Thiorhodovibrio winogradskyi: one gene and its partner. The protein of the gene in region 1 binds, or shares a complex with, the protein of each later gene. Links are inferred from orthologs where the notes say so. Each region holds a gene or a part of one and is shown in the gene's direction. Other genes may lie near its edges.

Region 1 (5,106 bases):
CCTGTGGAAGGATTACGACAGCCAGCTCGACAGCAACTTTGCCGACATGGCTAATATCGGCGGGCGCGATGGTGGCGCCATCACCGCGGCGGCCTTCTTGGCCAAGTTCACCAACAACTTTACCTGGGCGCATCTCGACATTGCCGGTACGGCCTGGATCACCGGCAAGGAAAAGGGCGCGACCGGTCGCCCTGTGCCCTTGTTGTTGGAGTATCTGATCCGCCGGGCCGGGCTGGTGCACTAGCGAGCGGACCGGCTCCGGCATGGTGGCAAGGGACATGCGATGACGCGCGTCGATTTCTACAGCCTAGAGCCCAGTTTTCGCGGCAACCGCTTTGATTTTGCCTGCCGACTCATTGAAAAAATCCGCACCCAAGGGCTGCGCGTCTTGGTCCACTGCCCAGATATCGCGCAAGCGCGGGCGCTTGACCGGCTGCTGTGGACCTTTCGCGACGAGGCTTTTGTGCCGCATGGACTAGTCGGTCAGGTCGATGCTGAATGGACGCCGGTGCTGATCAGCCCGAACGGTGAGCCAGTGGTGGAGAATCAGGTGCTGATCAATCTGGCGCAAGAGGTGCCGGATTTCTTCTCGCGCTTCCAGCGGGTCTGCGAGCTGATCGATCAAGCTCCGCGGGTCTTGACCGCTGGCCGGCAGCGTTGGGCCTGGTATAAACAGCAGTCCGTTCGCCTTGAGCATCATCGCATTGGCGGTTAAGTCGGCGCGGCGCTTGGCGCCCGCGATCAGGCTGGTTAGACTGCGCGTGGGAGTCGGCCAGACAATCGCTGTTCGGGCCTTGTTCGCAAGGTGCCGGGGGGAGGAAAGTCCGGGCTCCGCGGGGCAGGGTGCCAGGTAACGCCTGGGGGGCGCGAGCCTACGGAAAGTGCCACAGAAAAGATACCGCCAACCCCGCCGCCAGTCATCTGGTCGGCGGGCGGTAAGGGTGAAATGGTGCGGTAAGAGCGCACCGCGCTTCTGGTAACAGAAGTGGCAGGGTAAACCCCACCCGGAGCAAGACCAAATAGAGGAGCAGGCGATCATCAATGAGTTGATTGCGCCATGCGGCCCGCATGGGCTCCCGGGTAGGTCGCATGAGGCAGACGGTGACGTCTGTCCCAGATGAATGATTGTCCACGACAGAACCCGGCTTATCGGCCGACTCCCCTCACTGTTGAAGAATTGAATGGATACCCTTAACCAACTGATTCCTTTGATTGCCGTACTGGCCTTGCCGATGCTCTTGGCCATCACTGTGCATGAGGCAGCACACGGCTGGGTGGCCAGCAAGCGTGGCGATAAGACGGCGCTGATGCTGGGGCGGGTGACCTTCAATCCGATCAAGCATATCGATCCGGTCGGAACCATCGCGGTGCCGCTGGGCATTTTTCTGCTCTCCTCGCTGGGGGGCACGCCCTTTTTGTTCGGTTGGGCCAAGCCTGTGCCGGTCAACTGGCGCAATTTGCATCATCCGCGTCGGGACATGGCGCTGGTAGCCGTGGCTGGTCCAACAGCCAATCTGCTGATGGCCCTGATCTGGGGGCTGATGATTAAACTCGGTGCCCTTTTATTGCCAACCTCGCAGTGGATCGCGCTGCCGCTGATCTACATGGGCGCCGCTGGGGTGCTGATTAACTTGCTACTAATGGTGTTGAATCTTTTCCCCCTGCTGCCGCTCGATGGCGGGCGGGTGCTGAATGCCGCTCTGCCGCCGCGCCTATCCTTTTACTACAGTCGGCTCGAGCCCTTTGGCTTGATGATTTTGATTTTCATGCTCTTCACCGGCGCGCTCGGTCTCATCCTGCTTCCAGCGGTGTCAGCCGTGCTATCGGTGCTGCCCGGCGCCGATATCGTGCGCGAGCTCTTTCCGCTTTGATTCCTATCGATTTGAGTCCATACCGATTTGGCTCCATAGGCTTTAACCGAGCACTTTTCATCACCACGAGGTATAGCAACATTGTCTTCGGTATCCGCCGCGCATGCGCGTGTGCTCTCAGGAATGCGCCCGACCGGCCGCCTGCATCTGGGGCATTATCATGGCGTGCTGAAAAATTGGCTCGAATTGCAGCATGAGTATGACTGCTTCTTCTTTGTCGCCGACTGGCATGCCCTGACCACGGACTACGAGCAGCCAGGCAATATCCCCCAGGCGACCTGGGAGATGGTGATCGACTGGCTGGCGGCGGGCATCAATGCCGGGTCCGCCACCCTGTTCGTGCAGTCGCGGGTACCCGAGCATGCGGAGTTGCATTTGCTGCTGTCCATGATCACGCCGCTTGGTTGGCTTGAGCGGGTGCCGACCTACAAGGACCAGCAGGAGAAGCTCAAGGAAAAAGACCTGGCCACTTATGGCTTTCTCGGCTATCCGCTGCTGCAAAGCGCCGATATCCTGATGTACCGCGCCGGACTGGTGCCGGTGGGCGAGGATCAGGTCGCCCATGTCGAGATGACGCGCGAGATTGCCCGCCGCTTCAATCACATTTACGGTCGCGAGCCGGATTTTGAGGAACAGGCCGAACAAGCCGTGCGCAAAATGGGTAAGAAGAACGCGCGCCTGTTCAGCGACCTGCGCCGTGGCTACCAGGAGCAGGGCGATCAGGAGGCGCTCGGGGTTGCCCGCGCCCTGCTCGAGACCCAGGCGAATTTGACCATGGGTGATCGCGAGCGGTTGTTCGGCTATCTCGAGGGTGGCGGGCGGGTGATTTTGCCCGAGCCCAAGCCGCTGCTGACCAAGGCATCAAAAATGCCAGGGCTCGATGGCCAGAAGATGTCCAAGTCCTATGGTAATACCATCGGCCTGCGTGATGATCCGGCGGAGATCGAAAAAAAGCTGCGCACCATGCCAACCGATCCCCAGCGCGTGCGCCGCACCGACCCGGGCGATCCGGATGTTTGCCCAGTCTGGCAGTTTCATCAGGTCTACTCCGATGATGCGCGTCGGGACTGGGTGCGGGAGGGCTGTCGTTCCGCCAGTATTGGTTGTATCGAGTGCAAGCGCCCCATCATCGACGCGGTGCTTGCCGAGCTGGAGCCAATACAGCAGCAGGCGCGCGAGCTTGAGCATCAACCCGAGCTGGTGCGCTCCATCCTCAACGATGGCTGCGATCATGCGCGCGATGTGGCGCGCGAGACCATGGCCGAGGTGCGCCATGCCATGTCGCTGACGCAGAACTAGCCCGTCGCCGATGGTCGCGGCTGCCGATGTTATTCTTGATTCCGATCCCGATGTCGCGTTGCCCGGCGAGTCACTGCGGGCGCTGGTGCATGGTCAGCCCTTCAATGAGTGGCCGCAGGATCTCTTTATTCCGCCAGATGCACTCGAGGTGTTTTTGGAAACCTTCGAAGGGCCGCTCGATCTGCTGTTGTATCTGATCAGACGGCAGAATTTGGATATTCTCGATATCCCCATTGCCGACATCACCCGACAGTACATGGATTATGTCGAGTTGATGAAAGAAATGCGCCTGGATCTGGCCGCCGAATATCTGGTCATGGCCGCGCTCCTGTGCGAAATCAAATCGCGCATGCTGCTGCCGCGTCCCGCGACCGAGGATGAGGAGGCCGAGGACCCACGCGCCGAGCTGGTGCGCCGCCTACTTGAGTATGAACGCTTCCAGCAAGCGGCGCGCAAGCTCGATGAGCTGCCGCGGCTGGAGCGTGACTGGTTGCAGACCCAGATTGAGGTGCCGACTGTCTACTTGCGTCGCATCCCGCCCCAGGTCGACCTGTCCGAGATCCTTGCAGCCCTGCGCGCCGTGCTTGAGCGCGCGGATCTGTCCGCCGCGCATCGGGTGTCGCAAGAGTCACTGTCCTTGCGCGAGCGCATGACCATGGTGCTCGAGCGCCTGCATGGGCGGGGCTTCACGCCTTTCGTTGAGCTGTTTGATGTGACCGAAGGCCGCCCAGGCGTGGTGGTGACCTTTCTGGCGATTCTGGAATTGATTAGGACGGCTGTGCTGGAATTGGTGCAGGCCGAACCCTTTGCATCCATTCATGTTCGCACCCGGGATGCGGCCGACGAGCCGGGAGTGGCCTGAAGGTGGCGGAACCTGATTTTGTGCTTGAACCCCAGACCGCACCCGAGCCTGGTTGCAAAAGCGCGCACGAACCCGATCTAAAACAAGTTGTTGAAGGTGCGCTGTTGGCGGCGGGCGGTCCGCTCAGCGTCGAGCGGCTGTTATCCCTCTATGGCGAGGACGAACAGCCCCCGCGTGATGCCGTGCTCGCGGCACTGGCGGCCCTGGAGCAGGACTACAACGGACGGGGTATCGAGGTGATGCAGGTGGCTGGTGGTTATCGCATCCAGGTACGCGCCGAGGTGTCACCACGGGTGGCGCGCCTGTGGGATGAAAAACCCTCGCGCTACTCACGCGCGCTGCTTGAGACCCTGGCGCTCATCGCCTACCGCCAGCCCATCACGCGCGGAGAAATCGAGGACATTCGCGGCGTTTCGGTCAGCACCCAGATCATCCGCACCCTGCAGGAGCGCGACTGGGTGCGGGTGGTCGGTCATCGTGATGTGCCGGGACGCCCGGCGCTCTACACCACCACCAAGACCTTTCTGGACTATTTCGGCTTGAAATCCCTGAACGAATTACCCCCACTGGCCGCCCTGCGCGAGCCAGCCGATTTATTGCGCGAGCATCCGTCCCTGGCCGAGTTGGCGCCGCCTGAGCTGGACTCCGGCGTGCACGAATCGGGCGAGCAGACAGACGCCAGCGAGCAGCCACACCCTGATCCGCGGCCAGATAATGAGGCAGTTGGGGAGCCATTAGGGCAGCCGGCCACCGACAGCGAGGAATCCCCATCATGAGCGCCGATGAGCACAACCCACTCGCGGGCGTGCGTCTGCAGAAGGCACTGGCCGAGGCAGGTCAGGGCTCGCGGCGGCGGATCGAGGAGTGGATCGCGGCAGGGCGGGTGCGCGTTAACGGACGTGTGGCGAAACTCGGCGATCGCGTGGTCGCGGGTGACAAGGTGCTGCTTGATGGGCGCGCGGTGCGTCTGCGGCGTGACGCCTTCAAGCGTCGGCGCATCATCGCTTATCACAAGCCCGAGGGCGAGGTGGTCACCCGGCGCGACCCCGAGGGCCGCACCACGGTTTTTCAGCA
Region 2 (16,467 bases), 3.7 Mb from region 1 along the record:
CACGCCATGGGTGGTGGCCATGATCCAGCCATGCTCAAGCGCGCACTGATTTTCGATATTGACACCGAAACCGAGGGCGACAACCTCAAGACGACCGTTTTTATCAAGAATCAATTGCCGCATTCCATGCCCACTGGCGCACCTTTCCGTAACGTCTACCTCAAGCTGACGGCTTATGATGACAGTGGCGCGGTGGTATGGGAAAACGCCGAAGAACACCCCGGCAAGGATGACCCCCAGGCGTACTTCTCCTACTCGATGCAGGACGATGAAGGCATGCCCGCCATGCCCCCGGTCGCCACCAAGCCTGGTGACGACACACGGCTCGCACCACACGAAGAGCGCACACTGGTCTACGAGATCCCCGCCACGACCGTCGCCCTGGTGCGGGGCGAGCTCTACTACAATCTGCTCTGGCCAGTCCTGGTTGAGAAATTCACCCACCTACCCAAGGAACTGACCGACCCGGTCCTGATCGCCGTGGCCGAAAACCCGATCAGCGAGGACTAGCCCCAACCCAACGCCCGGCCCTGCCGGGCGTTCTTTTGTGGGCATGCTCTCATCACCGCTTGCCCTCGCCTTCCTGCCGCTTCTGGATGTGATTGACGGTCATCTGCTGCCAAGACAGCCGTCATTGGTCCAGCACAAACAAGCCAAAGAACCGGCGCGCAGCGGCTTTTTTCATTGGGCCTGGCCGCACTTTAGGCGACAATAACCACCTCTGACAAACCTTCCGAGAGCTCACTGAACGAGGCCAATTTCCCTGAACACCCAAACCTCTCCCACCATCGAATGGCTCGGCATCGCCGCCGCCCAACCCAGCACCAAACACCGCGCAAACGCCGAGGCGCGCCAGGCCCAGCTCACCAAACCGGCAGGCTCTCTTGGCCGACTCGAGCCTCTTGCCTGCCAGCTTGCCGAACTCCAAGCACGCGAACGTCCACAAATCGAGCGCGTACAGATCGTCGTTTTCGCTGGCGATCATGGCATTGCCCGCGCTGGGGTGTCGGCCTTCCCACAAGAGGTCACCGCCGCCATGGTGCGCAACTTTGCCACCGGCGGGGCCGCCATTAGTGTACTGGCCAGGCAGCTTGGCGCGGACTTTGAAGTGGTGAACCTGGGCACTGTCATCGACCCCGGGCCTCTGCCCGGTGTGAAGGACTACCGCCTGGGCCCCGGCACCGCCAGTTTCGCTGACCGCCCGGCCATGACCGAGCATCAACTTGCCTGCGCGCTGGGAGCGGGCCGCCATGCGGTCGAACGCGCCCATCTGCAAGGATGCGAGTTGTTCATTGGCGGGGAAATGGGCATTGGCAACACCACCTCGGCCGCCGCCATCGCCTGCGCGCTGCTCGGGCAGGCAGCAGAGGTACTGGCAGGCCCGGGCACTGGACTGGACGTGGCCGGGGTTGCCAGAAAAACCGCCATTATTGCCTCCGCGCTGCGCCAGCACCGGCAAGCTTGCGCATCCCCGCTTGACACCCTGCGCTGCCTGGGCGGCTTTGAGATCGCGGCGCTGGCAGGCGCCTATGTCGCCTGCGCGCAGATCGGGCTGCCGGTGCTGATCGACGGCTTCATCAGCAGCGCTGCCGCCCTGACCGCCGCGCGCCTGTGCCCAGGCGCGGAAAAGTGGTTCCTCTTCGCCCACACCTCGGCCGAGCCGGGGCATCGCCTCATGCTAAACGCCTTGCGCGCTCAACCCTTGTTGGACATTGGCATGCGCCTGGGTGAAGGCAGCGGCGCGGCAATGGCAGTCCCCCTGCTGCGCATGGCCTGCGCGCTGCATAATGACATGGCCACCTTCGCCGAGGCGGAAGTGGCTAGCGGCCGTCAGCCGGCGGATGGCTGAGGCGAATATTGTGGCGGATGATCAGCCACCGCCCCCGGAAGCAAGGGCGTTTAAAGGCTTCACCCACAGGGCCTGCGAGTATTATCCCTGCCACCATGGGGTGCGCCGCGCCTTCAATTGCCTGTTCTGCTACTGCCCATTGATCGAGCGGGAATGCCCAGGTCCCTACCGGCTCTTCACCGATATGCGCGGCACGACACGCAAGGATTGCTCGGCCTGCCGGCTAGCCCACGATGGTATTCATCCATCCTGGGCTTTCATTCAGCGCTGGCTCGACGCTCCACCCTTTCGCGGTCAGCCACAATCGCGCGCGCGGATTCGTGCGCTGTCACAGGCCCTCCGGCAAAAACCGCGCACCCTTTGACTGGCGCACGCATCGCCAAGGCAGGCCGGCCGCACCCGAGGTATCAGACGCCAAAATACTCCCGATACCAGGCAACGAAACGTCCGACACCCTCTTCCACCGTGGTTCGCGGCTGGTAACCGGTGTCTTCGACCAACTCGGTCACATCGGCATAGGTATCTGGCACATCGCCCGGCTGCAGGGGCAGCAGATTCATGCGCGCCTTGCACCCCAGTGCCTGTTCCAGCACCTCGATATAGCGCAGCAGCTCCACCGGCTGGCTATTGCCGATGTTATACAGCCGATAAGGCGCCAGACTGGTGGCGGAATCCGGGCTTGCACCGTCCCAGTTGGGGTTCGGCTCCGGCAGGCGATCAAGCACCCGGATCACGCCTTCGACAATATCATCGATGTAGGTGAAATCCCGCCGGTGATGCCCGTGATTGAAGACATCAATGGGCTCATCCGCCAGAATCGCCCGCGTGAACTTAAACAGCGCCATGTCCGGCCGACCCCAGGGACCATAAACGGTAAAAAACCGCAGCCCGATGGTTGGCAACTGATACAAATGGCTGTAGGTATGAGCCATTAATTCATTGGCCTTCTTGCTCGCGGCATAGAGACTCAGCGGATGGTCGACATTGTCATGCACCGAGAAGGGCATGCGGGTATTGGCGCCATAGACCGAACTGCTGGAGGCATAGACCAGGTGCTCCACACCGTTGTGGCGGCAGCCCTCGAGCACATTGGCAAAGCCCAGCAGATTGCTGTCGACATAGGCCAGCGGATTATCAATTGAATAACGCACCCCGGCCTGGGCAGCAAGGTTCACCACCCGTTGCGGCCGGTGCTCGGCGAAAGCCTCGGCCATGCCAGCACGGTTTTCCAGATCAAGCCGCAGGTCGGTAAAGCCCGCATGCGCACTCAGGCGTTCCAGCCGGGCGTGCTTGAGCGCCGGATCATAGTAGTCATTCAGATTATCGATACCGACAACCTCGTCGCCGCGCTCCAGCAGCCGCAAACCCAAAGCGGCACCGATAAAGCCGGCCGCACCTGTAATCAAAACTTTCATGACTGACTTTTCCTGTTAATACGGGAGTACTTAGGGCACGAGCTGGGGCACGAATTAATAACGCGAGGCCGCCCCAATCCGACGCTCATGAATCCATTGGCATGGGGAACCAATCTTCGTCAAGAATCGTGCGCTTCCAACTCGGAGTCCGCCGCTCACATTGATAGGCCCATTTCAGCAGATGGGCCAGTAATACCGCCATCCGGCTAGCCAGTTCACGTTGTTCGCTTTTTCCCACGTCCTCGATTTCCTCGACCAGATGGGCAATGTCCAGTTGATCAAAACGTCTTGAGCGCAATAGTCCAGCCTGTTCATTCGCCCAAGCGATAATGTCAGCTTCGCAGGCGTGCATCAGTCAGCCTAGCCTCCTTTTGGTGCCATTTTTGTTGTCAGGCATTCACAACAAAGCGCTCTTCGAATCAACCCGATTGGTCTTGTCGCAGCGCCAATCGCGCCGCGCCATAGGCGGCCTGCTGTTGCGCGGCCACCTCCACCGGCACGCCGAGCAGGCGCTCGCGGATTTGCGTCCAGACGACATTGCGCGCACCGCCGCCGATGGTGAGCACTCGCCGCGGCGCCGGCGCACCGAGTTGCCGCAGGCGCTGGTAGCCGGTCTGCTCGATGCGCGCGATGCCTTCGAGCAGGCCATGCAGGAATCGCACATCCGCTGCCGGACGTGGCTGCATGCGCGGCACCAGCCTTGGATCATTGATCGGAAAGCGCTCACCGATGCCGGGCAGGGGGTAATAGTCGAGACCGCTGTCGCGGGTTGGGTCAATCCGGGCACTCAGCGCCTTAAGCACCTTGGGCTCGAAAAACTGCCGCAGCACGGCGCCTCCACTGTTGGAAGCGCCACCCAGCAGCCAGTCCGCGCCGAGGCGATGACTATAGACGCCGAACTCGGGCGCGGTCACTGGCGCCGCGGCGACCATCTTGAGCACCAATGTGCTGCCCAGGCTGGTCACCGCATCGCCTGACTGCAGCGCACCCGTGGCCAGCACCGCGGCGGTACTGTCGGTGGTGCCGGCGAGAATGCGCAGATCGGCGGGAAGGCCCGTCGCGGCGGCCACCTCGGGCGCGACCGGGCCAAGATCGGTGCCGGGCGCGAACACTTCAGGCAGACAGACCGGGGCCAGGCCGAGTTCATCCAGCCAGTCCGGCCAGCGCTGGGTGAGCGGATCAAACCCCATTTTCAGGCTATTGTTCCAGTCGCTGATGCCAAAGCATCCGCTCAGGCAGCCGCTCAGCCAGTCGGCCTGATGCAGCGCCAGGGTCGGCGCGCTTGGTTGGTGGCGAGCACGCAGCCACAAGAGCTTGGCGAGACTGGAACTGGCCCCGCGCGCCGGTGAGTCCGGCGGTGCGATAGGCTCGATGTCCGCCGCCTGGGTTCGCGCGCGGCTGTCGTCATACATGAGCGCCGGGCCGAGTGGCTGCCCCTGAGGATCACACAGCAGCACAGTCGCCGAGGTGGCATCCAGGCACAGGGCGCGGGGATGCAGGCCGCCGCACTGGCGCATCAGCGCGGACAGCACCTGTTGAACCGCCCGCCACCAATCCTGGGGATGCTGCTCGGCGCAGCCCGCGCCAACGCGCACGGAAGGCGGCAACTCGGCCTGAGCCTCGGCAAGCACGCCACCCGCGTCATCAACCGCCAGCGCCCGGCAGCCCGAGGTGCCAACATCCAGGCCGATGACATTGGCGCCAGACAGGCTCACGGCAAGCGCACCGGCTCCGGCGGCGTCCAGTCGGGCGCGCGATGCTCGGCCACCACCGTGGTATAGATGCCACCGCGGACGTTGAACTCGGCGGTCAGGCGCATGAAACGCGGGGCAATGGCGGCGACCAGATCCGTCAAAATGTGATTGGTCACCGCCTCATGGAAGTGGCCCTGATCGCGAAAGGACCAGACATACAGCTTAAGCGACTTCAGCTCCACGCAGAGCGCCTCTGGCACATAGTCGATCATCAACTCGGCAAAATCCGGCTGCCCGGTCTTGGGGCACAGACAGGTGAACTCAGGCACCTGAATGCGAATACTATAATCCCGCTCCGGCTGCGGATTAGGGAAGGTTTCGAGCCTTTTGCTTGGTTCGCTTGGCATCTGAATTATCCTCGGAATGTATTGAGCCAGTGGGAACGGCTCTCATCAAGATCTGGATCACCGCGGATCGCCTTGTTTGAATCGCGGTCATCATGGACATGCCAAGGCCGCGATCCCAGATCACCCATCAGCCTGCATTTTAGCGCGTCACCTGCGCGAGCGTGCGCTCAGGCGTTTTGCCGCCGCTGCGTGGTTCCAGCGCCAGCAACCCGCGTATTGGGGCGCGTTTTCAAGTATCCTCTCGCATTGGCCCTTGCTTGACCACCCAACCTCATGCGGCTCGAAAAGATCAAAATCGCCGGTTTCAAGTCCTTTGTCGACCCCACCACTGTGCCTTTTCCGAGCAATTTGGTCGGCATTGTGGGGCCAAACGGCTGCGGCAAGTCGAATGTGATCGACGCGGTGCGCTGGGTGATGGGCGAGAGCTCGGCCAAGATGCTGCGCGGGGAGTCCATGGCCGATGTGATTTTCAATGGCTCGACCGGGCGCAAGCCGGTGGGCATGGCGACCATTGAGTTGCTATTCGACAACAGCGACGGCGGCGCGGGCGGGGCCTTCGCCGCCTTCGGGCAGATTTCGGTCAAGCGCCAGGTGTCGCGCGATGGTCAGTCGAGCTATTTCCTGAACGGCTCGCGCTGCCGCCGGCGCGATATTCAGGATCTTTTTCTTGGCACGGGGCTTGGGCCGCGCAGTTATTCCATTATCGAACAGGGCATGATCTCGCGCTTCATCGAGGCGCGCCCGGAAGAGCTGCGGCTGTTTATCGAGGAAGCCGCTGGTATTTCCAAATACAAGGAGCGCCGGCGCGAGACCGAGAACCGCATGCGCCACACACGCGAGAACCTTGAGCGACTCGAGGACGTGCGCGATGAGGTGTCCAAGCAATTGCAGCATCTTGAGCGCCAGGCGGCCACGGCGGAGAAGTATCGCCAGCTCAAGGCGCTGGAGGAGACACTCAAGGCCCAGCTTGCCGCCCTGCATTGGCGCGATCTCGACACCGACATCAACACCCGCGAGCGCGCCCTGGCCGCCGCCGAGAACGCGCTCGAGGCCAACCGTGCCCAGCAGCGCGCCTGCGAGGCCGAGATCGAACGCCTGCGCGCCGCCCATGCCGATGCCTCCGAGCAGTTCAACCAGGTGCAGGGCCAATATTATGCCGTGGGCTCGGAGATCGCCCGGCTGGAGCAGGCCATCAGCTTCGCGCGCGAGCGCCGCGGCCGTCAGCAAACCGAGCTGGCGCGCGTCGAGCAGGAACTGACCGACGCCCAGCAGCTCGGCACGCGCGACCGCGATCGTCTCGCCGAACTCGACGCCGAGCTAACGCGCGATCAACCCGAGCTGGAACGTGCCCGCGAGCAGCTTGAAGGGCTGAGCGAGCAACTTGAACAAGCACAAGAGGTGCTCGATCGCATCCAGCGGCAATGGGATGACTGGCAAACGCGCGTCAGCGAGCCGGCGCAGCAGGCGCAGCTCGAGCGCGGGCGCATCAATCAGATCGAACAACGCCTGAACCAGGATCAGCAGCGCGCCGAGCGCTTGCAGCAAGAGTTGACGCGCCTGGACACGGCGGAGCTGCAAACCCGACTTGAACGTCTGGCCGAGCGCACCGAAGGGCTGGATGAGCGCATCAGCCTGGCCGCCGACACACAGACCCGCGCCAGCGAGCAATTGCGCGACGCCGACGAAGAGCGCCGCGCCCTGGCCGGCCGCCTGGATGCCGCGCGCACCGAACTGCAAAGCGCGCGCGGTCGCCAGTCCTCGCTCGAGGCCCTGCAGGAAAGCGCCCTGGCCAATGACGATGAGGTTCGCGCCAATTGGCTGGATCAACAGGGCCTGCTCGACGCGCCGCGCCTGATCGATCTGCTGGAAGTCGCCAGCGGCTGGGAGAACGCGGTCGAGGCCGCGCTCGGCCAGGCCCTGGGCGCTATCGGCAGCGAGGCTTTCGCGCAGCACGCCGAACTGGCCGGCGGAACTGGCCTGATGCTGTTCGACCGCACAGCGTGCGCATCGAGCGCGCCCGCCGCGAGCGATCGCCTGCTCGCGCGCATCACCAGCGACTGGCCGCTCGAGGGACTCCTCGGCCAGTATCTGTGCGCCGAGGATCTCCCCGCGGCCCTGGCCCGGCGCGAACAACTCGCCCCGGGGGAATGCCTGGTCACCCGCGACGGCACCCTGGTTGGGCGCGACTGGCTGCATGGCACGGCACCCGATGGCCCCGGCCTGGCCGGCAGCCTGGTGCGCGCCGAGGAGCTGAAAAGCCTGCAGGCCCAGACCGAGGAACTCGAGGAGGTCATCGCCGTGATGGCCGAACAGCAAAGCACCTTGGCCGAGGGGCGCGCGCAGCTTGAGCGCGAGCGCGAGGCGGCCATGAACAGCGTCACCCAGCTCAGCCGCGAACGCGCCGCCATGGACGCCGAGATCGGCGCCGGACGCGCGCGCCTGGAGCACCTGCGCGAACGTGGCGAAGCGCTGCAAAGCGAGCTGGCCGAGCTGGCCGAGACGCGCGCAACCGGGCTTGAAGACCTGGAAGAAACGCGCGAGCGCCTGAACCTCGCACTCGAGGCCAGCGAGCAGGTCGCCGCCGAGCGTGATCAGTGCGGACGCGAACGCGAGCGCCTGCGCGCCGCCCTGACCAGCGTGCGCGCCGAGGAACAGCAGGCGCGCAACCGGGTTGCCGAACTGACGCTCAGCATCGAAACCCGCCGCGCCTCGCGCGAGGCCACCCAGGCCAACCTGGAGCGCGCCGAGCAGCAGCTCAGCCAACTCGGGCACAGGCGTGATGAACTGCGCGCGGAACTCGAAGCCGCCGCCGAACCCGAGACCGAAGCACGGGAACAGCTCGACACTCAGCTTGAGCGGCGCCTGGAGGTGGAAGAGGCACTCAGCACCGCGCGCACCCAGATGGAAGAACTCAACACCGAGGTCAGGGAGCAGGAGCAGGAGCGCCATCGCCTGGAGCAGGCCAATGCAACGGCCCAGGCCGACCTGGCCGAGCGCCGGGTGCAGTTACAGGAGCGCCTGGTGCGCCGGCGCACCTTCGAGGAACAGCTCGCCAGCGACGGCAAGGAGCCGCGCGCCCTGCTCCAGGGGCTGGAGACCGGCGCCACGGCCGAGGTCTGGCAGCAGCGCCTGAGCGAGATCGGCGGCAAAATCTCGCGCCTGGGCAACATCAACCTGGCCGCCATCGATGAGTTTCAGGAGCAATCCGAGCGCATGCGCTACCTTGAGGACCAGCGCCAGGACATTCAGTCCTCGCTCGACACCCTCGAGAGCGCAATTCGCAAAATCGACCGCGAGACCCGCACCCGCTTCAAGGAGACCTACGACCGCGTCAATTCAGGCTTGCAAGCGCTGTTTCCGCGCCTGTTCGGCGGCGGCAACGCCTATCTGGAACTCACCGACGACGACCTGCTCGAAACCGGCGTCACCATCATGGCGCGCCCCCCTGGCAAGCGCAACGCCAGTATTCATTTGCTCTCCGGCGGCGAGAAGGCACTCACCGCCGTGGCCCTGGTGTTCGCCATCTTCGAACTCAACCCGGCGCCCTTCTGCCTGCTCGACGAGGTCGACGCGCCGCTCGATGATGCCAACGTTAACCGCTTCTGCCAGCTGGTGCGGGAAATGTCCGCGCGCACCCAGTTTATTTTCATTAGCCACAACAAGGTCACCATGGAGATCGCCGATCAGCTCATTGGCGTGACCATGCACGAGCCCGGCGTCTCGCGCCTGGTTTCAGTCGACATCGAGGATGCCGCGCGTTTGGCGGGAGCGGCCTGAGCACATCTGCAATTTCCCCTGTGATTGGTATACTCAGGGGTCAGAACCGGACAACACGGGATTCAAGGCTTCGATGGACGCCACCACACTGCGCATCATTCTGCTGATTGTCGGCATTGCTTTCCTGGTCGCGCTCTATATGTGGGAGCGCCACCGCAAGTTGCGTTCTGACGCCGGGCGCTTGAATGGTGCCTCGCCCAAGGTCAGGGCAAGAGAAAAACGCGAGCCCAACCTTGGCATCGGGGACGGCGAGGAGGAAGGCGACTGGCAGCCCGGGCAAGAGGCATCCGACCGGGGCGACCCTGACGACACCCCGGGCGAGGGTGATTATTCGGCCGCCACCAACGCACGCAATCCCGCCGCCACAGGCAACAACGAGAATCACGAATACCAGGAAGCTCGCACCGGGGAACTGGACCCGGCGGATATTGCTGGCATTGTCACCAATACTGAAAAGGGCCCCATCATCCAGGTCTTTGTAGTGGCGCGCGAGGGCAGTCTCTCGGGCCGCGACATTCTTGCCGCCGCCAGTCGGCATTTTCTGGTCGCCGGGAGCAAGGATATTTTTCATCGAATTGCTGACGAACCGGGGCAAACCCGTACCCTTTTTAGCATGGCCAACCTGGTTCAGCCCGGCAACTTCCCCCTCTATCCCGACCAGGACGAGGCAATGGCAGCGTTCGAGACGCGTGGCCTCGCGCTCTTTTGCCAAATGCACGGCAAGTATCAAGACATCGAGGCGCTGGATGCCATGCTGACCACGGCCAAATCCCTGGCGCGCGAGTTGACCGCCGAGGTCGAGGACGCACGGCATCGGCCGATCAGCGTCAGGCGCATTGAGAGCCTGCGCAATGCCGTGATTGACTATGCCGCCCCGCACTCCAAGGCAACTAGAGCCGATGCTGACTCCGATAAGGGTCAGAACGACCACACCGACTCATGAAAGAGACAAGCCCGACGAAGCCAGGCGAAGCACACGCAAAAGAACTCCATCGCCTACTCGAGCAACATAATTATCGCTACTTCGTCCTGGATGACCCGGAGATTCCGGACGCTGAATTCGACGCCCTGCTGCGCGAACTCCAGCAAATCGAGGAACAGCATCCCGAACTGCGCACGCCAGATTCGCCTACCCAGCGGGTTGGCGCACCACCGGCCGAGCGCTTCGCCCCGGCGGAGCATCTGGCGCCCATGCTCTCGCTCGGCAACGCCCGCACCCCTGATGATCTGCGCGACTTCGACCAGCGCATTCGGCGCGAACTCGGCCTTGAGCAAGTGCGCTATGTCGCCGAGCCCAAGCTTGACGGCCTGGCCATCAGCTTGCTTTATGAAGACGGCCTGCTGACTCGGGCCGCCACCCGGGGTGATGGGCGCACCGGCGAGGAGGTCACCGCGCAGGTCCGCACCATTGGTGCCGTCCCTCTGCGACTGCGCGGCACAGACTGGCCGCGACGGCTCGAGGTACGCGGTGAGGTGTATTTGCCCCTTGCCGGCTTCGAGGCACTCAAGCAACGCATGCTCGATCAGGGACAAACGCCCTTCAAAAACCCGCGCAATGCCGCGGCGGGGAGCCTGCGCCAACTCGATCCGTGCATCACCGCCAGCCGACCGCTGACCATGTTCTGCCATGGCTTCGGCGCTGTCGATGGGGGCGATCTTGGCGCCACCCAGAGCGCCGCGCTCGCCCGCCTGCGTGATTTTGGGCTGCGAGTCTGCCCGGAGTCGACCTGCGTCACCGGCGCCGAGGGTTGCATTGACTACCAGGGGGCCATGGCCGCGCGACGCGATGCACTCGATTACGAAATCGATGGGGTAGTGTTCAAGGTGGATGACCTGGCAGCCCAGCGACGGCTCGGCTTTCGCGCGCGCGATCCAATCTGGGCAATCGCCTTCAAATACCCGCCACGCGAAGAGCAAACCAAAGTGAGAGCGGTGGAATTTCAGGTCGGACGCACTGGTGCTGTCACCCCAGTGGCGCGGCTCGAGCCCGTGGATGTCGCTGGGGTCACCGTCTCCAACGCCACCCTGCATAATATCGATGAAGTCCACCGCAAGGACGTGCGCGCCGGCGATACCGTGATCGTGCGGCGTGCCGGTGACGTCATCCCTGAAGTCGTCGGCGTGGTCACCGCCCTGCGCCCGCCGGGAACCGAGCCGGTTGCCCTGCCATCGCACTGCCCGGTATGCGGCTCGGACGTCATCCGTGCGGAGGGCGAGGCGGTCGCCCGCTGCAGCGGCGGTCTGATCTGCTCCGCCCAACGCAAAGAGGCGCTCAAGCATTTTGCCTCGCGCCGCGCGCTCGATATCGACGGACTTGGCGACAAACTGATTGAACAACTCATTGAGCAGGATCTGGTTAAAACCCCAGCCGATCTCTTCGCGCTCAGCCCGGAGCAACTATCAAATCTTCCGCGCATGGGCGAGAAATCAGCAAAGAATCTCGTCGCCAAGCTCGACCAGAGCCGCGAGACAACCCTGGCCAGATTCATCCACGCGCTTGGTATTCGCGAAGTGGGGGAAACCATGGCCACAGCGCTAGCCATGCATTTTGGCGCACTCGAGCCCCTGATGGAGGCCGATGAAGAAGCCCTGATCGCCATTGACGGCGTGGGGCAGAGGGTCGCCCAGCATATTCGCGGCTTCTTCGCCCAGGAGCACAACCGAGAGGTGATCGCGCATTTGATCGACCCCGATGGCGCCAGACTGCACTGGCCCGATCCTCCTCGCCCAAACGCCCCCAAGGACTTACCCCTGACTGGCACAACCTTTGTCTTGACCGGCACCCTGACGCGTCCAAGAGATGACATGAAAGCAGAGTTGATTGCTCGCGGAGCCAAAGTCACGGGCGCCGTTTCATCCAACACTGACTATGTGGTCGCCGGCGAGAACCCCGGCAGCAAGGCGACCAAGGCCGCCCAGCTCGGCATCCCCGTTCTCGACGAAACCCAGCTGCGCTTACTGCTTGCCGACCCAGGTCCGAATGGCTTGCCATAATGGGCGAACTCTTCCTTGCCGAGTACCGTCCCGCCGAGCACCGCGTGGTTAGGCTCCCCTTTCGCAACGGCCAACTAGCCCCAATTCTTGCTCAACAGACGCTAACAATTCACTCTCATCATTCCCCACAATCCTCATAGGAGACTGCCGGATGCAGGACCTTAGCAAAGAACAGCAAATTTTGATCGCCATGCGCAAGACGCTGGCTGCCATCGTCAGGGACGTCACCCCGCCACCCGGCATGAAGCATCCACTCTCCGAGGGGACAATCGAGGACGTGCGTCAGTGTTTTGGACTCATTTCAGCGCGGGAAAAAGAACTGGCCGATATCGATGGCCGTGGCGGTGAGCGTCCTTACTACCCCGACCAGAAGCAACCGGCCCAAGTCATTTCAGTGGCCAACATCGGCAAGAAAACGTCCGATTTACATTGAATGACTCCACAGTGATGTTGATGCAGCTAAACAAAACCACCCGCGTGCTCCCTGTGGAAGTTCATCCTTGACAATTTGCCAAGCAGGACATGAGCAAGACCTAGTGGATTACCATTGTCCATACCAGAGCCAGAAAAAAAAAAATTGATCACCGCGATCTTTTGAGCAAAAAAAAAGCAGCGGGAACCGCTGCTTTTCGTCAATAAGACAGACTCGAGAGTCGAAGCTTTACCGAGCGCCGCGACATTCGCCTGTCATTCCCAATATGAGTCAGCCAGAAAAAGACCCGGGCTTTTACAAAGGTGGGATACCGTCGTTTAGCCAGTTAAGGTCTGTGCCGAGCAGAATAAAATGGATCAACAACCCAAGAAGAAATTGGGATGCGAAAATGGTGATGATCGCTCTGCGCGGGTCGATAATTTTCCAGATTTTATGCATGTCCAACTCCGATCAAAAGGACTGAAGCCTTCCTGAAACAGAACAGGAGGCCCTTCCCTTCGATTACAGCCAGGGACGATACATCCAGGCCAACAGATGTGCGACAACGACCAGACCGAAATAAGCGGTCATGCTGGACATGAAAATGCCGTGAAATTCTTTGGCCTCGCTCTCGCTCAGTCCCGTCATACTTTTTTCAGCCATTGCTATAGCCTCTAGTGTGTTCCTGACCTTACGGCCATCTCAGCGCTATCTTTTTTGAATGCCTGCAACTCCAGAATGGGCTGGGGCAGTGATCAAAAAAATCCTTTTGACCAACAGGCGCGGAGGCAGCAGAACCCAAGGCGCCCGGCTGCCACCGCTTACCTGTGAAGTCTAGCGCTATCAGTTGGTAGTGCGAGCCTCTGGCATCGCGGACATCTGGCCAGCAGGAGCTGCCCCAGCGCCCATGTAGGAAGTCGGAATGCCATCGTCCAACCAGTTCAGGTCGGAACCGAGCAGGATGAAATGGATCAGCAGACCCAGCACGAGTTGGAAGCCAGCGATAGCTACCAGAGTCCGGCGAGGATCAAAGAAGGTCCAGATTTTGTACATTCCGGTGAATTTGTCGTTACTCATGATCTTGTCTCCACATTTGGGTGCGGCGAATCCGGTGGGTTTGGATTTCAAAGCCGCGTAATATCACGTTTACTGTCAGCTGTCCGCTTTTCTGGCATTACAGCCAGGGACGATACATCCAAGCCAACAGATGAGCGACGACCACGAGACCAAAGTAGGCGGTCATGCTGGACATGAAGATACCGTGGAATTCTTTGGCTTCGCTGTCGGTCAAGCCAGTCATGCTCTTTTCAGCCATGGTGATTACCTCGTTGTTTCAGGTTTGGCCCAAAGGGCCTTTTCAGCCATCAATGAATTTCGGCGGTCCCTCGCCTCGATCAACCGAATCCTTAGCGTTCCGCGGGTGCCGGCGGAGCTGGCATGGGTGCGGGTTGATAACGCATCGGTGCTGGAACGTACTGCATAGGCGGTGCCGCGGTTTCGGCTGGAGCGGCTGCTTCCGTTTCGCCTTCAGCAGCCGGGGCCTCTGATGCCGCGGCAGATGCATCCGCAACCGGTGCTAGTTCAGCCTCAGCCGCGGGAGCTGCCTCTGCCGGTGCTGCCTCTGCCTCAGCCGCGGGAGCTGCCTCAGCCGGTGCTGCCTCTGCCTCAGCCGCGGGAACTGCCTCTGCCGGTGCTGCTTCAGCTTCAGCCGCGGGAGCTGCCTCAGCTGGTGCTGCTTCAGCTTCAGCCGCGGGAGCTACCTCAGCCGGTGCTGCTTCAGCTTCAGCCGCGGGAGCTACCTCAGCCGGTGCTGCTTCAGCTTCAGCCGCGGGAGCTACCTCAGCCGGTGCTGCTTCAGCTTCAGCTGCGGGAGCTGCCTCTGCTTCAGCCTCGGCAGCAGCAGGCACGCCTTCCTCAACCGGAGCTTCTTCGGCCGCCGCAGTCTCGTAGAGAGCAGGATAGGCCTTCGCCATGGGCGCTCCAAACAAGGGCTTGTAGACACCTTGGTGACAGGTCTTGCAGTTGACCTTAAAAGCGTCACCAAGAGGCCCCTTACGGGACTCTGGCAAAATCTCGCCAAGGGGCGCGACATAGTCATTGTTCATGTCGCGAACATTGCGGATTGCATACCAAGCGGTCGTCCGCTGTGGGGTGCTTTGATCCCAAGCGGTAAAGGACCGCGAGTTATGGCAATAGGTGCAGTTCACCCCAAGACCATCCATGAAGTGTCCCATCAGGCTGTAAGTCCATTCGGCCTGTTTGATCGATTTACGATTTCCCTGTGGCAGCACGGTTTGGCCAATGATGCGAATTTCTTCATCGCCCAGCAGGAAAGGTGTAAAGGGATCGAAGGGCATTGAGGTATAACCGACCGCGTATCCGATGGTGTTCTGCCCGGTTGGCGACACCATTGACGGATGATCCGGACCTGGATCCGAAACCCAGACATACTCCGGCACGGGCTTGCCACGGTGGCAGGTGTAGCAGGTCACACCGGTGTCGGCCACATGGTCTTGCCAGGTCGAGTTCACTTCACGGGTCATTTGCAGCATGCGGCGAGAAGCGATCTTGGTGTAAACACCATCGGATTCCCACTGAACGCCTTCATGGCAGTAAGTGCAGCCTTCTTCCGGCGAGACCCAGGTGGTCAGGGCCACCATGGTGCGATTGAACTCATTGACCGTCAGGTCTCCGAGCACCTGGACGTTCTTGTAAACGTCCTTGGCCAACCCGCCACCCGGCGTCGCCGCCGGAATCGCATCGGGCGTCTGATTCGCTTCGACGAGTTTTTCCAACCGATCCGGATTGAACATTTGCTGCATGGCCAGGCCGCGATAGCCGTTCTGCACGACCTCGGGCGGTGGGGCTTCGCAGCCAACGATGAACGCGGTTGCACCCAGGCTCAGGAGTGCCAGCGCTTGATGATTACGCAGTTTCATTGCGCCACCCCCTGCGTCAGATAGGGATTCTCGATGGTCAGTTCAGACGGGTAACCAGGCGCCACACCGTGCTTCACTGCCCAAAGATACCAGTTTTCTACCACGGTACCGGTCAGCAGAATACCCAGACCAGCGGTAATGACAGTGAAGACCGCGAACCACCAGGCCCAGCGATGGATGGATTCCATGCTGGCATTGAAGCCCATGCACCAGCGCCAGAACAGCATGGCACGCTCGGCCGCCGTACCGCGATCGGTAATCTGATCGATCTCGCGATCACCGCCGTAGCGCGAAACAGCCAGGATGGTGCCGCCGTGCATGGCGAAGAGCACCGCGGAGCCGTACAGGAAGGCAATCGACAACGCATGGAAGGGATTATAGTAGAAATTCCCATAGCGGATCGAAATAGCAGCCGTCCAGTCAAGATGCGGGAAGATGCCGAAAGGCGGTGCCTCACCCCAACTACCCATGAGAATCGGGCGGATAAACCCAAGCGTGAGGTAGAAAAAGATGGCGGCCGCGAAGGCCCACGCGAGATGGGTGCTCATGCCGAGATCGACCGCGCGCTTGTAGACCCGGACCCACCACAGCAGGATGGAGAGGGTCAAAAAGAACCCGGCGATGAGCCACCAGCCGCCTTCAGCAAGCGGTGGGAAGCTTAGGCCATAAGCGGGCGGTGGTGGCTCCAGAGCCAACCAGAAAAAGTTCTTGACGAACAAGATCGGGTTCCAGTCGACCGAGGCCAGCATGTTGAGCCCCATGATCTCGATGGCGATGAAGCCAGCGATCAGGGAAGCGATGCCCCAACCCCCAAGATACAGCGGACCAATCTGCGCATCGCCAATCTTGCCGATCCAGTAATTGAAGATCGGCTTGCCAAGGCGAGGCAGACTGCCCCTTGGGAGCTCGACACCAGGGTAGCCCGGTTCGCGAACCTGGACCCTCGTGAAAATGTTTTGATATTCAGGCATTTTGGTGTC

Evidence for each region.
Region 2: the proteins of Thiowin_RS04725 (region 1) and smc are in contact, whole or in part, in a crystal structure (PDB 3ZGX), measured with the Bacillus subtilis proteins. The link is inferred for Thiorhodovibrio winogradskyi from one-to-one orthologs.

The regions. Positions count from the first base shown.
Region 1 is NZ_CP121472.1:1,059,643-1,064,748, forward strand. Bases 2,351-5,106 are described here. They hold Thiowin_RS04725 (segregation and condensation protein A), read left to right. Parts: upstream 2,351-3,180; coding sequence 3,181-4,032; downstream 4,033-5,106. Other genes in these bases: Thiowin_RS04720 (tryptophan--tRNA ligase), read left to right, coding at 2,351-3,170; scpB (SMC-Scp complex subunit ScpB), read left to right, coding at 4,053-4,808; rluB (23S rRNA pseudouridine(2605) synthase RluB), read left to right, coding at 4,805-5,106. In the rest of the region: Thiowin_RS04700 (leucyl aminopeptidase), read left to right, coding at 1-244; Thiowin_RS04705 (DNA polymerase III subunit chi), read left to right, coding at 284-715; Thiowin_RS04715 (site-2 protease family protein), read left to right, coding at 1,182-1,871; more of Thiowin_RS04720, read left to right, coding at 1,995-2,350. UniProt on the Bacillus subtilis protein: Participates in chromosomal partition during cell division. May act via the formation of a condensin-like complex containing Smc and ScpB that pull DNA away from mid-cell into both cell halves.
Region 2 is NZ_CP121472.1:4,729,881-4,746,347, forward strand. Bases 5,327-9,342 are described here. They hold smc (chromosome segregation protein SMC), read left to right. Parts: upstream 5,327-5,638; coding sequence 5,639-9,142; downstream 9,143-9,342. Other genes in these bases: queF (preQ(1) synthase), read right to left, coding at 5,327-5,365; Thiowin_RS21800 (cell division protein ZipA), read left to right, coding at 9,216-9,342. In the rest of the region: Thiowin_RS21760 (multiheme c-type cytochrome), read left to right, coding at 1-510; cobT (nicotinate-nucleotide--dimethylbenzimidazole phosphoribosyltransferase), read left to right, coding at 788-1,849; Thiowin_RS21770 (cysteine-rich small domain-containing protein), read left to right, coding at 1,842-2,213; Thiowin_RS21775 (NAD-dependent epimerase), read right to left, coding at 2,257-3,264; Thiowin_RS21785 (FGGY-family carbohydrate kinase), read right to left, coding at 3,684-4,979; more of queF, read right to left, coding at 4,976-5,326; more of Thiowin_RS21800, read left to right, coding at 9,343-10,085; NAD-dependent DNA ligase LigA, read left to right, coding at 10,082-12,136; Thiowin_RS21810 (segregation and condensation protein A), read left to right, coding at 12,288-12,569; pufA (light-harvesting antenna LH1, alpha subunit), read right to left, coding at 12,864-13,007; pufB (light-harvesting antenna LH1, beta subunit), read right to left, coding at 13,071-13,211; pufA (light-harvesting antenna LH1, alpha subunit), read right to left, coding at 13,392-13,625; pufB (light-harvesting antenna LH1, beta subunit), read right to left, coding at 13,723-13,863; photosynthetic reaction center cytochrome PufC, read right to left, coding at 13,955-15,487; pufM (photosynthetic reaction center subunit M), read right to left, coding at 15,484-16,458. UniProt on the Bacillus subtilis protein: Required for chromosome condensation and partitioning.